DNA from 2 places in the Streptomyces flavusporus genome. Region 2 is predicted to be linked to the other one. Evidence: riboswitches for the same ligand, from Rfam matches in the RefSeq annotation. Region 2 holds a riboswitch; the other holds the start of a gene.
The links. Region 2 has a riboswitch for S-adenosylmethionine ahead of ACKTSN_RS33755 (aminotransferase class V-fold PLP-dependent enzyme). Riboswitches for the same ligand answer to the same signal wherever they lie in the genome.
Positions count from the first base shown of each region.

Region 1 (4,602 bases), 1.8 Mb from region 2:
CGGCCCCTTCTGGCCCTGCGAGATCTCGAAATCGACCCGCTGACCCTCTTCCAGGGTGCGGTATCCGTCCATCTGGATCGCGCTGTAGTGGACGAAAACATCCGCACCACCGTCGACCGCGATGAAGCCGTACCCCTTCTCCGCGTTGAACCACTTGACGGTGCCCTGAGCCATGCCTAACTCCCCTATTACTGGCCCTTGCACAGATCCACACTTCGCGGATCCGGGTCAGACCTCACCCCCCATTGGTTGGGGGCGTGCGCCGGAACGCGTCGACCGCGGCCGAATGTATCTGTCCAACTGCCGTCTGCAACAGGTCAGTCGGACGAGAATTCTGGGCACCGAGGGCCGGGAATTTGCGGAGAATTCGCCCGAATTCAGGGCAAGTCGGGCCCCATAAAGGGAACGAAAGACGCAAAAGAGCCACACATTTTGGCTGCTTCTTATCGCACGCGGAGCCGGAACTCATATGCGTCCGGCATGCGGGTCGCAGTGCTTTCCCCAACTGTACCGCGCTCAATCACACTGAATTGCCCCCTCCGCTTCTCTCACGGAGGGGGCAAATCGATGAACATTGCGTAACCGGCGTTACTCACGGTAACGCAGGAGCGGATCAGCCGCCCGCGACCGCCGGGATGATGGAGACGCCCGCACCGTCCGGGGTCGCCGTCTGAAGGCCCTGCTCGAAACGGACATCGTCGTCGTTGACGTACACGTTGACGAAGCGGCGCAGCTTGCCCTGGTCGTCCAGGACGCGGGCCGAGATGCCCGTGTGGTTCTTCTCCAGATCGGCGATGACCTCGGCGAGGGTCGCGCCCTCGGCGGCGACCTCTGCCTGACCGCCGGTGTAGGTGCGCAGGATGGTGGGGATGCGGACGGTGACGCTCATGAAATGACCTCCGGTCGGGTGAACGGGCCCAGGGGCGCGGGACTTCAGACGAGGCCGGCTTCCCGGAACGACTCCAGGTTGGGACGAATGGTCGCGGTCAGCCCGGTGCCGGCCACCGCGTCCAGCGTCTTGAGACCGTCGCCGGTGTTGAGGACGACGGTGGTGAGGGCCGGGTCGAGGAGACCGTTCTCGATCAGCTTGCGCGTCACACCCACGGTCACTCCACCGGCGGTCTCCGCGAAGATGCCCTCGGTCCGCGCCAGCAGCTTGATGGCGTCCACGATCTGCGCGTCCGTGACGTCCTCCACCGCACCGCCGGTGCGCCGGGCGATGTCCAGGACGTACGGCCCGTCCGCGGGGTTGCCGATGGCCAGCGACTTGGCGATGGTGTCGGGCTTCTGCGGCCGGACGACGTCGTGGCCCCCCTTGAAGGCCACCGACACCGGCGAGCAGCCCTCGGCCTGCGCGCCGAAGATCTTGTACGGCTTGTCCTCGACCAGCCCGAGCTTGATCAGCTCCTGGAGCCCCTTGTCGATCTTCGTGAGCTGGGAGCCGGAGGCGATCGGCACGACGATCTGGTCGGGCAGCTGCCAGCCGAGCTGCTCGCAGATCTCGTACGCCAGGGTCTTGGAGCCCTCCGCGTAGTACGGCCGCAGGTTGACGTTGACGAAGCCCCAGCCCTCGCCGGCGGGGTCGCCGATCAGCTCGGAGCAGAAGCGGTTCACGTCGTCGTAGTTGCCCTCGATGCCGACGAGTTCGCCGCCGTAGACCGCGGCCATGACGACCTTGCCCTGCTCGAGGTCGTGCGGGATGAACACACAGGAGCGGAAGCCGGCGCGGGCCGCCGCGGCGCCCACCGCACCGGCCAGGTTGCCGGTGGAGGAGCAGGACAGGGTGGTGAAGCCGAAGGCGCGGGCGGCCTCCAGGGCCTGGGCGACCACGCGGTCCTTGAAGGAGTGGGTCGGGTTGCCGGAGTCGTCCTTCACGTACAGCCCGCCGGTGACGCCGAGTTCGCGCGCGAGGTTGTCGGCCTTGACGAGCTTGGTCCAGCCCGGGTTCAGGTTCGGCTTGCCAGCCACGTCCGCGGGGACGGGCAGCAGGGGTGCGTAACGCCAGATGTTCGACGGTCCCGCCTCGATGCGCTTGCGGAGCTCCTCGGCGTCGTATGCGGAGAAGTCGTAGGCGATCTCGAGCGGGCCGAAACACTCCTCGCACGCGAAGACCGGGCCGAGCGGTACGCGGTGGCCGCACTCGCGACAGGACAGCGCGGCGGCGGGACCGAGATCGACGGTGGGGGTGCTGGTGCTTGCGACAGTCTGCACAGCCATGTGAGGCGAGGCCCTTTCTCCTCATCTTCCTCACGACGCATCTCGCCGTGAGACGGAATTGGCACCTTCCCTAGCCGGGAGCCTCACCACGTCTGCGTGACAAGAACCGGCTGGAGGGTTGCCGGGGCTTCATCGGGCCGTTTCCCTCTGCCCCTCTGGATGAGCTGTATGTGGTTGTAGACGCAAACAACCCCCGACATGCGATGGTCATCAGCGTTGTTCAAGACTGTAACCGAAGGCCAGGACAGTTGAGATAGTCGTCCGAACCGCGAGATGGATCACAACCCCCCTCGCCTGGAGAACGCAGAGGAGCCGCAAGCTGTGCTGGAAGAAGTCGAGCGCTGGCTGAGCACCCGCTCCTGGTCCCTGACCGATCGCCCGCTCCACAAGATCCTGGCCGCCAAACGCACGACGGGCCAGTCGGTCAGTGTCGTGCTGCCCGCACTCAACGAGGAGGAGACCGTCGGCGACATCGTCGCCGTGATCCGTCACGACCTCATGCAGCAGCTCCCGCTCGTCGACGAGATCGTCGTCGTCGACTCGGGGTCCACCGACCGCACCTCCGAGGTGGCCGCCGCCGCGGGCGCCCGGGTCGTCCACCGCGACGACATCCTGCCGCGCATACCGGCCGTCCCCGGCAAGGGCGAGGTCCTGTGGCGCTCCCTCCTCGTCACGAGCGGGGACATCGTCTGCTTCATCGACGCCGACCTGAAGGAGTTCTCCTCGGACTTCGTGTCGGGCATTGTCGGCCCGCTGCTCACCGACCCGGAGGTCGACCTCGTCAAGGGGATGTACGACCGTCCGCTCGGCGGTACGGCGGGGCAGGGCGGCCGGGTGACCGAGCTGATGGCCCGTCCGCTGCTGAACATGCACTGGCCGCAGCTGGCCGGTTTCGTCCAGCCGCTGGGCGGCGAGTACGCGGCCCGCCGCTCGCTGCTCGAACAGCTCCCGTTCCCTGTCGGCTACGGCGTGGAGCTCGGCATGCTGGTCGACTCCCTCCACCTGGCCGGCCTCGACGCGCTCGCGCAGGTCGACGTCGGGGTGCGCAAGCACCGCCACCAGGACGGGCAGGCGCTCGGCCGGATGGCGGCGGCGATCTACCGCACGGCCCAGCTGCGGCTGGCCCGCGGCCATCTGATCCGGCCCTCCCTCACCCAGTTCGAACGGGTGGAGGACGGATTCGAACCGCGTACGTTCTCCGTGGACACGGAGGAGCGTCCGCCGATGGTGGAGATCGCCGAGTACGCCGCCCGGAAAGTGGCGTGACCGTTTTATGGGCGTTGTATACGGCCCCGCCGGGCGGCCTTCCGTACGTTTGAGCGGATCCGGCTCGGGCTAGGTTGAGGCGTATGGCTTCAAAGTACGGTGCTGCGCAGGTACTGGTGGCCTCCAACCGTGGCCCGGTCTCGTACGAGGTGCGCGAGGACGGCTCGCTGGCCGCCAGACGCGGCGGCGGCGGGCTGGTCTCCGGGCTGTCGGCCATCGGGCCGGACGCCGGCGCGCTGTGGGTGTGCTCCGCCCTCGGCGACGGCGACCGGGAGGCCGTGCGGCGCGGGGTCGGCGAATCCGGTGTGCGGATGCTGGACATTCCGGCCGACGTGCACGCGGACGCGTACAACGGCATCGCCAACTCCGTGCTGTGGTTCGTCCACCACATGCTGTACCAGACGCCGCTGGAGCCGGTCTTCGACGCGGAGTTCCGGCGGCAGTGGGCCTCGTACGAGGCGTACAACCGCGCCTTCGCCGAGGCGCTGGCGCAGGAGGCGGCGCAGGGTGCCGCGGTGATGGTGCAGGACTACCACCTCAGCCTGGTCCCGGGGCTGCTGCGCGAGCTGCGCCCGGATGTGCGGATCGGCCACTTCTCGCACACGCCGTGGGCGCCGCCGGAGTACTTCCGGGTGCTTCCGGACGACATCGCCGGGCAGTTGCTGCGCGGGATGCTGGGCGCGGACCGGCTCGGCTTCCTCACCCATCGCTGGGCGGACGCGTTCACCGCGTGCTGCGAGGCGTTCGCCGGGGGCCTCGGGGACACGCGCGTCGGGGTGCACGGACTCGGTGCGGACGCGGACTTCCTGCGGAAGCGGTCGCACGAGGCCGATGTGAACGAGCGGATGGCGACGCTGCGGGCGGAGATCGGCGAGGGCCGCAAGGCGATCGTCCGGGTGGACCGGACCGAGCTGTCGAAGAACATCGTGCGGGGCCTGCTGGCGTACCGGCAGCTGCTCGACGACCACCCGGAGTGGCGTGAGCGGGTGGTGCACGTCGCGTTCGCGTACCCGTCGCGGCAGGATCTCGCCGTGTACCAGGAGTACACGGCTCAGGTGCAGCGGCAGGCCGAGGAGATCAACGGGCGGTACGGGACGCCGGGCTGGACGCCGGTGGTGC
Region 1 is NZ_CP176503.1:5,379,781-5,384,382, reverse strand. It holds gene ACKTSN_RS25570 (cold-shock protein) at 1-174, opposite strand, end outside; gene ACKTSN_RS25565 (MoaD/ThiS family protein) at 614-889, opposite strand; gene thrC (threonine synthase) at 934-2,217, opposite strand; SAM riboswitch class I at 2,236-2,383, opposite strand; gene ACKTSN_RS25555 (glucosyl-3-phosphoglycerate synthase) at 2,539-3,483, shown strand; gene ACKTSN_RS25550 (alpha,alpha-trehalose-phosphate synthase (UDP-forming)) at 3,567-4,602, shown strand, end outside.
Region 1: another riboswitch for S-adenosylmethionine. It lies ahead of thrC (threonine synthase); the one in region 2 lies ahead of ACKTSN_RS33755 (aminotransferase class V-fold PLP-dependent enzyme).

Region 2 (4,602 bases):
GACGAGCGGGTGGGCGCAGAAGAGGCCGTCGCGGACGCCGATGCCGTACTCGGCGGACAGCGCGGCGGCGAAGTGGGAGCTGTTCCAGCCGTCGACCACGAAGGAGATCACGCCGACCCGCGGGGCGTCGTCGCCGAACAGGGACAGCACCCTGACCTCCGGGACCTCGGCGAGCCCCGCACGCACGGTGTCGATCAGGTGCCGCTCACGGGCGACGAGGGTGTCGAAGCCGGCCTCGGTGAGCGCCTTGCATGCGGAGGCGACGGCGTAGGCGCCGATGACATTGGGCGACCCGGCCTCGTGCCGCGCGGCGCTCTCGTGCCACTCCACGTCCACTCCCCCGTCCGCCCGCCGGGTGACCTTGCGGCTGGCGCCGCCGCCCGCGAGGTACGGCTCGGCCGCGCGCAGCCAGTCGGCACGGCCGGCCAGCACGCCGGAGCCGAACGGGGCGTACAGCTTGTGCCCGGAGAAGGCGACCCAGTCGACGTCGAGGTCCTGCACCGACACCGGGTGGTGCGGGGCGAGTTGGGCGGCGTCCAGGACGATCCGGGCGCCGTGCGCGTGCGCGGCCGCGGCGAGTTCCCGTACGGGCCACAGCTCGCCGGTGACGTTGGAGGCCCCGGTGACGCACACGAGGGCGGGGCCGTGGGGGTCGCGGTCGGCCAGGGCGCGCTCCAGGGTCTCCACGGCCTGCTGCGGGGTGCGCGGGGCGTCGAGGTAGCTGACGCGGGCGTCCTGCCAGGGCAGCAGCGAGGCGTGGTGCTCGGTCTCGAAGACGAAGACCTGGCAGTCGGCGGGGAGCGCGGCGGCGAGCAGGTTGAGCGAGTCGGTGGTGGACCGGGTGAACACCACCTGGTCGTCCGCCCGGCAGTCGAGGAACTCGGCGACGGTCCTGCGGGCGTTCTCGAAGAGGTCGGTGGACAGCTGGGAGAGGTATCCGGCGCCGCGGTGGACACTGCCGTAGTACGGCGCGTACGCCGCCACGTCGTCCCAGACCCGCTGCAGCGCGGGCGCGCTGGCGGCGTAGTCGAGCGCGGCGTAGGTGACTTCGCCACCCGTGACGAGCGGCACGGTGACATCCCGGCCCAGAACGGGCAGGGGGGCGCAAACGGACTGGGCGGCGGCAGCGGTGGAGACGGACATGGGTGTACTCCCGTAATCGCAGGCGAGGATGATCGCGCGAGCGGCACGGCTCAAGCGCGGGGAAGGGTGAAAAGGGTGTGCGGAGGCGGGGCTCTGCGGCCCTATCGCATTCGCTTGCTCACGGAAGGCTCCCTCGACGACCAGGACCCCTGGTCCACACTCGTTCAAAAGTGTGCGAGGGGTCCGCGCTTGTCGTAGACCTCGCTGCCTACGACCTGGTCTTCACCCGGGGCACCCCGCCACGGACGGAGGGTTGCCGGACAGCCGGCCGGGGCCTTTCAGCTGTCGCTCATGACCTGGTACAGCATCCTGCCATACGATCTTCGATGCGCAAGGGCGCAGTCCAGGATCCGGACTGCGCCCTGCATCACACCGGCTCGGTCTCAGGCGTTGCTGGCGGCCACCCACCGCTCCAGGACCCGCTTCGCCGCCCCGGAGTCGATCGCCTCCGCCGCCTTCGCCATCCCCGCGCGGATCTGCTCGGTCAGCGGCCCTTCACCCGGCTCCAGCGCCACCAGCGCCGCCGCCGAGTTCAGCAGCACCGCATCCCGCACCGGGCCCTGCTCCCCGTCGAGCAGCCGCCGGGCGACCTCGGCGTTGTACGAGGCGTCGGCGCCGCGCAGCGCCTCCAGCGGCACCAGCTCGATCCCGACGTCCCGCGGGTCGAGGCTCTCCTCGGTCACCTTGCCGTCCCGGACGACCCAGACCCGGGAGGTGGACGCGGTCGTCAGCTCGTCGAGGCCGTCGTCGCCGCGGAACACCAGGGAGGAGTTGCCGCGCTCGGCGAAGACGCCGGCCATGATGGGCGCCATCCTGAGGTCGGCGACGCCCACCGCCTGTGCCTTCACCTTGGCCGGGTTGGTCAGCGGACCGAGGAAGTTGAACGTCGTCCGGATGCCCAACTGCCCGCGTGCCGCCGCCACATGACGCAGCGCCGGGTGGAACTTCACCGCGAAGCAGAAGGTGATCCCGGCCTCCTCGGCGACCTCCGCGACCCGCTGCGGCGTCAGCTCCAGATTGACGCCGAGCTTCTCCAGGACATCGGACGCCCCGGACGCCGAGGACGCGGCCCGGTTGCCGTGCTTGACGACCTTCGCACCGGTGCCGGCGATGACGATCGCGGACATCGTGGAGATGTTGACGGTCTTCGCGCCGTCGCCGCCGGTGCCGACGATGTCGACGGTGTCGCCCGGCACCTCGATCACGTTCGCGTGGTCGTACATCGCCCGGACGAATCCCGCGATCTCCTCGACGGTCTCGCCCTTGGCACGCAGTGCCACCGCGAACCCGGCGATCTGGGCGTCCGTCGCCTCGCCGCGCATGATCAGGTCCATCGCCCAGGCGGTGTCGTCCGCGCTGAGGTCGCGGCCCTGAAGCAGGCCGTTCAGCAGGGCGGGCCAGGAACGGCCCGCCGCGGTGTCGCCTCCAGCGGGGGTCACAGCGCTCATAAGCCGCTCCTGGGTCAGTCCCGTACACCGGGACACGAGTCTCGAACAGGTCCACCCTATCCAGCCGCGGGCACGGCGAAGGGCCCCGTCCGAACAACGGACGGGGCCCTTCGCTGTGGCGTGGCGAACGCAGTGATCAGTGGTGGCCGTGGCCGCTCGTGATCTCCTTGTACTCCTCGACGGTGGGCTTGGGGATCTGGGCGTCCTCACCGAAGTACGCCTTGCTGAGCTTGACGCGCAGCTTCTCGGAGCCCTTCACCTTGCGCTCGACGCCGTGCTCGTCGACCGCCGGGCCGATCTCGGCCGGCTGGTACTGCTCGTGTGCCGTGATCGTGTGCAGCTGCTCCTGGCTGAGCGGCTCGTGCACCTCGATGAACTCACCGTGCGGCAGGCGCTTGATGGTGCCGGTCTCCCGGCCGTGCAGCACCTTGTCCCTGTCCCGGCGCTGCAGGCCGAGGCAGATCCGCTTGGTGACGATGAACGCGATGACCGGTCCGGCGAAGAAGCCGATCCGGACGAACCAGGTGACCGCGTTGATCGACAGGTGGAAGTGGGTGGCGATCAGGTCGTTGCCACCACCGACCAGCGTGATCATGTACAGCGTGATCCAGGCGACGCCGAACGCGGTGCGCGTCGGAGCGTTGCGCGGGCGGTCCAGGATGTGGTGCTCGCGCTTGTCGCCGGTGATCCAGGCCTCGATGAACGGGTAGAGCGCGAGCACCACCAGGACCAGACCGAAGAGCACCAGCGGGATGAACACGCCCAGGACGAGCGTGTGGCCCCAGAAGTTGATCTCCCAGCCCGGGAAGTAGCGGACCAGACCCTCGGCGAAGCCCATGTACCAGTCGGGCTGGGCGCCGGTGGACACCTGGTCCGGACGGTAGGGGCCCATGGCCCAGATCGGGTTGATCTGCGCGATCGCCGCGATGGCCGCGATGACACCGAAGACCAGGAAGAAGAAGCCTCCGGCCTTGGCGATGTAGACCGGCATGAACGGCATGCCGACGACGTTCTTGTTGGTCTTTCCGGGGCCCGCGAACTGCGTGTGCTTGTGGTAGAAGACCAGGATCAGGTGGCCGACCACCAGGCCGAGCATGATGCCCGGCAGCAGCAGGATGTGGATCGAGTAGAAGCGGGCCACGAAGTCGGTGCCCGGGAACTCGCCGCCGAACAGGAAGAACGAGATGTACGTGCCGACGATCGGCATGGACAGGATCGCGCCCTGCGTGAAGCGGACACCGGTGCCGGAGAGCAGGTCGTCCGGGAGCGAGTAGCCGGTGAAACCGGTGAACATGCCGAGGACGAACAGCAGGAAGCCGAACAGCCAGTTGATCTCACGCGGCTTGCGGAACGCGCCGGTGAAGAACACCCGGAACATGTGCACGAACATCGCGGCCAGGAAGATCAGCGCGGCCCAGTGGTGGATCTGCCGGATGAGCAGACCGCCCCGGACGTCGAAGCTGATGTCCAGCGTCGAGGCGAACGCCTCCGACATGAGCTGGCCCTGCAGCGGGACGTAGCTGCCGTGGTACTCCACCTCGTTCATCGACGGGTGGAAGAACAGCGTCAGGTACACACCCGTGAGGATGATGATGATGAAGCTGTAGAGCGCGACCTCGCCCAGCATGAAGGACCAGTGGTCCGGGAAGATCTTGCGCATGTTGGCCTTGGCCAGGGAGTAGATCCCCAGCCGGCCGTCGGCCCAGTCGGCGACGCGCTCGCCGGCCGGTGCCTTCCCGCGAGAGCGGGAGTCCGTGGTCGTCGTAGTACTCATCCGCGCTCCCAGAATGCAGGACCGACGGGCTCTTCGAAGTCGCCGAGCGCCTCGAGGTAACCCTCGTCGTTCACGCCGATCCGCAGCTGCGGCAGGGCGTGGCCGGCGGGGCCGAAGATGACCCGGGCACCGTCGGAGAGGTCGAAGGTGGACTGGTGGCAGGGGCACAGCACGTGGTGCGTCTGCTGCTCGTACAGCGAGATCGGGCAGCCGACGTGGGTGCAGATCTTCGAGTAC
Region 2 is NZ_CP176503.1:7,144,543-7,149,144, reverse strand. It holds gene ACKTSN_RS33755 (aminotransferase class V-fold PLP-dependent enzyme) at 1-1,143, opposite strand, end outside; SAM riboswitch class IV at 1,324-1,440, opposite strand; gene trpD (anthranilate phosphoribosyltransferase) at 1,527-2,591, opposite strand; gene qcrB (cytochrome bc1 complex cytochrome b subunit) at 2,728-4,365, opposite strand; gene qcrA (cytochrome bc1 complex Rieske iron-sulfur subunit) at 4,362-4,602, opposite strand, start outside.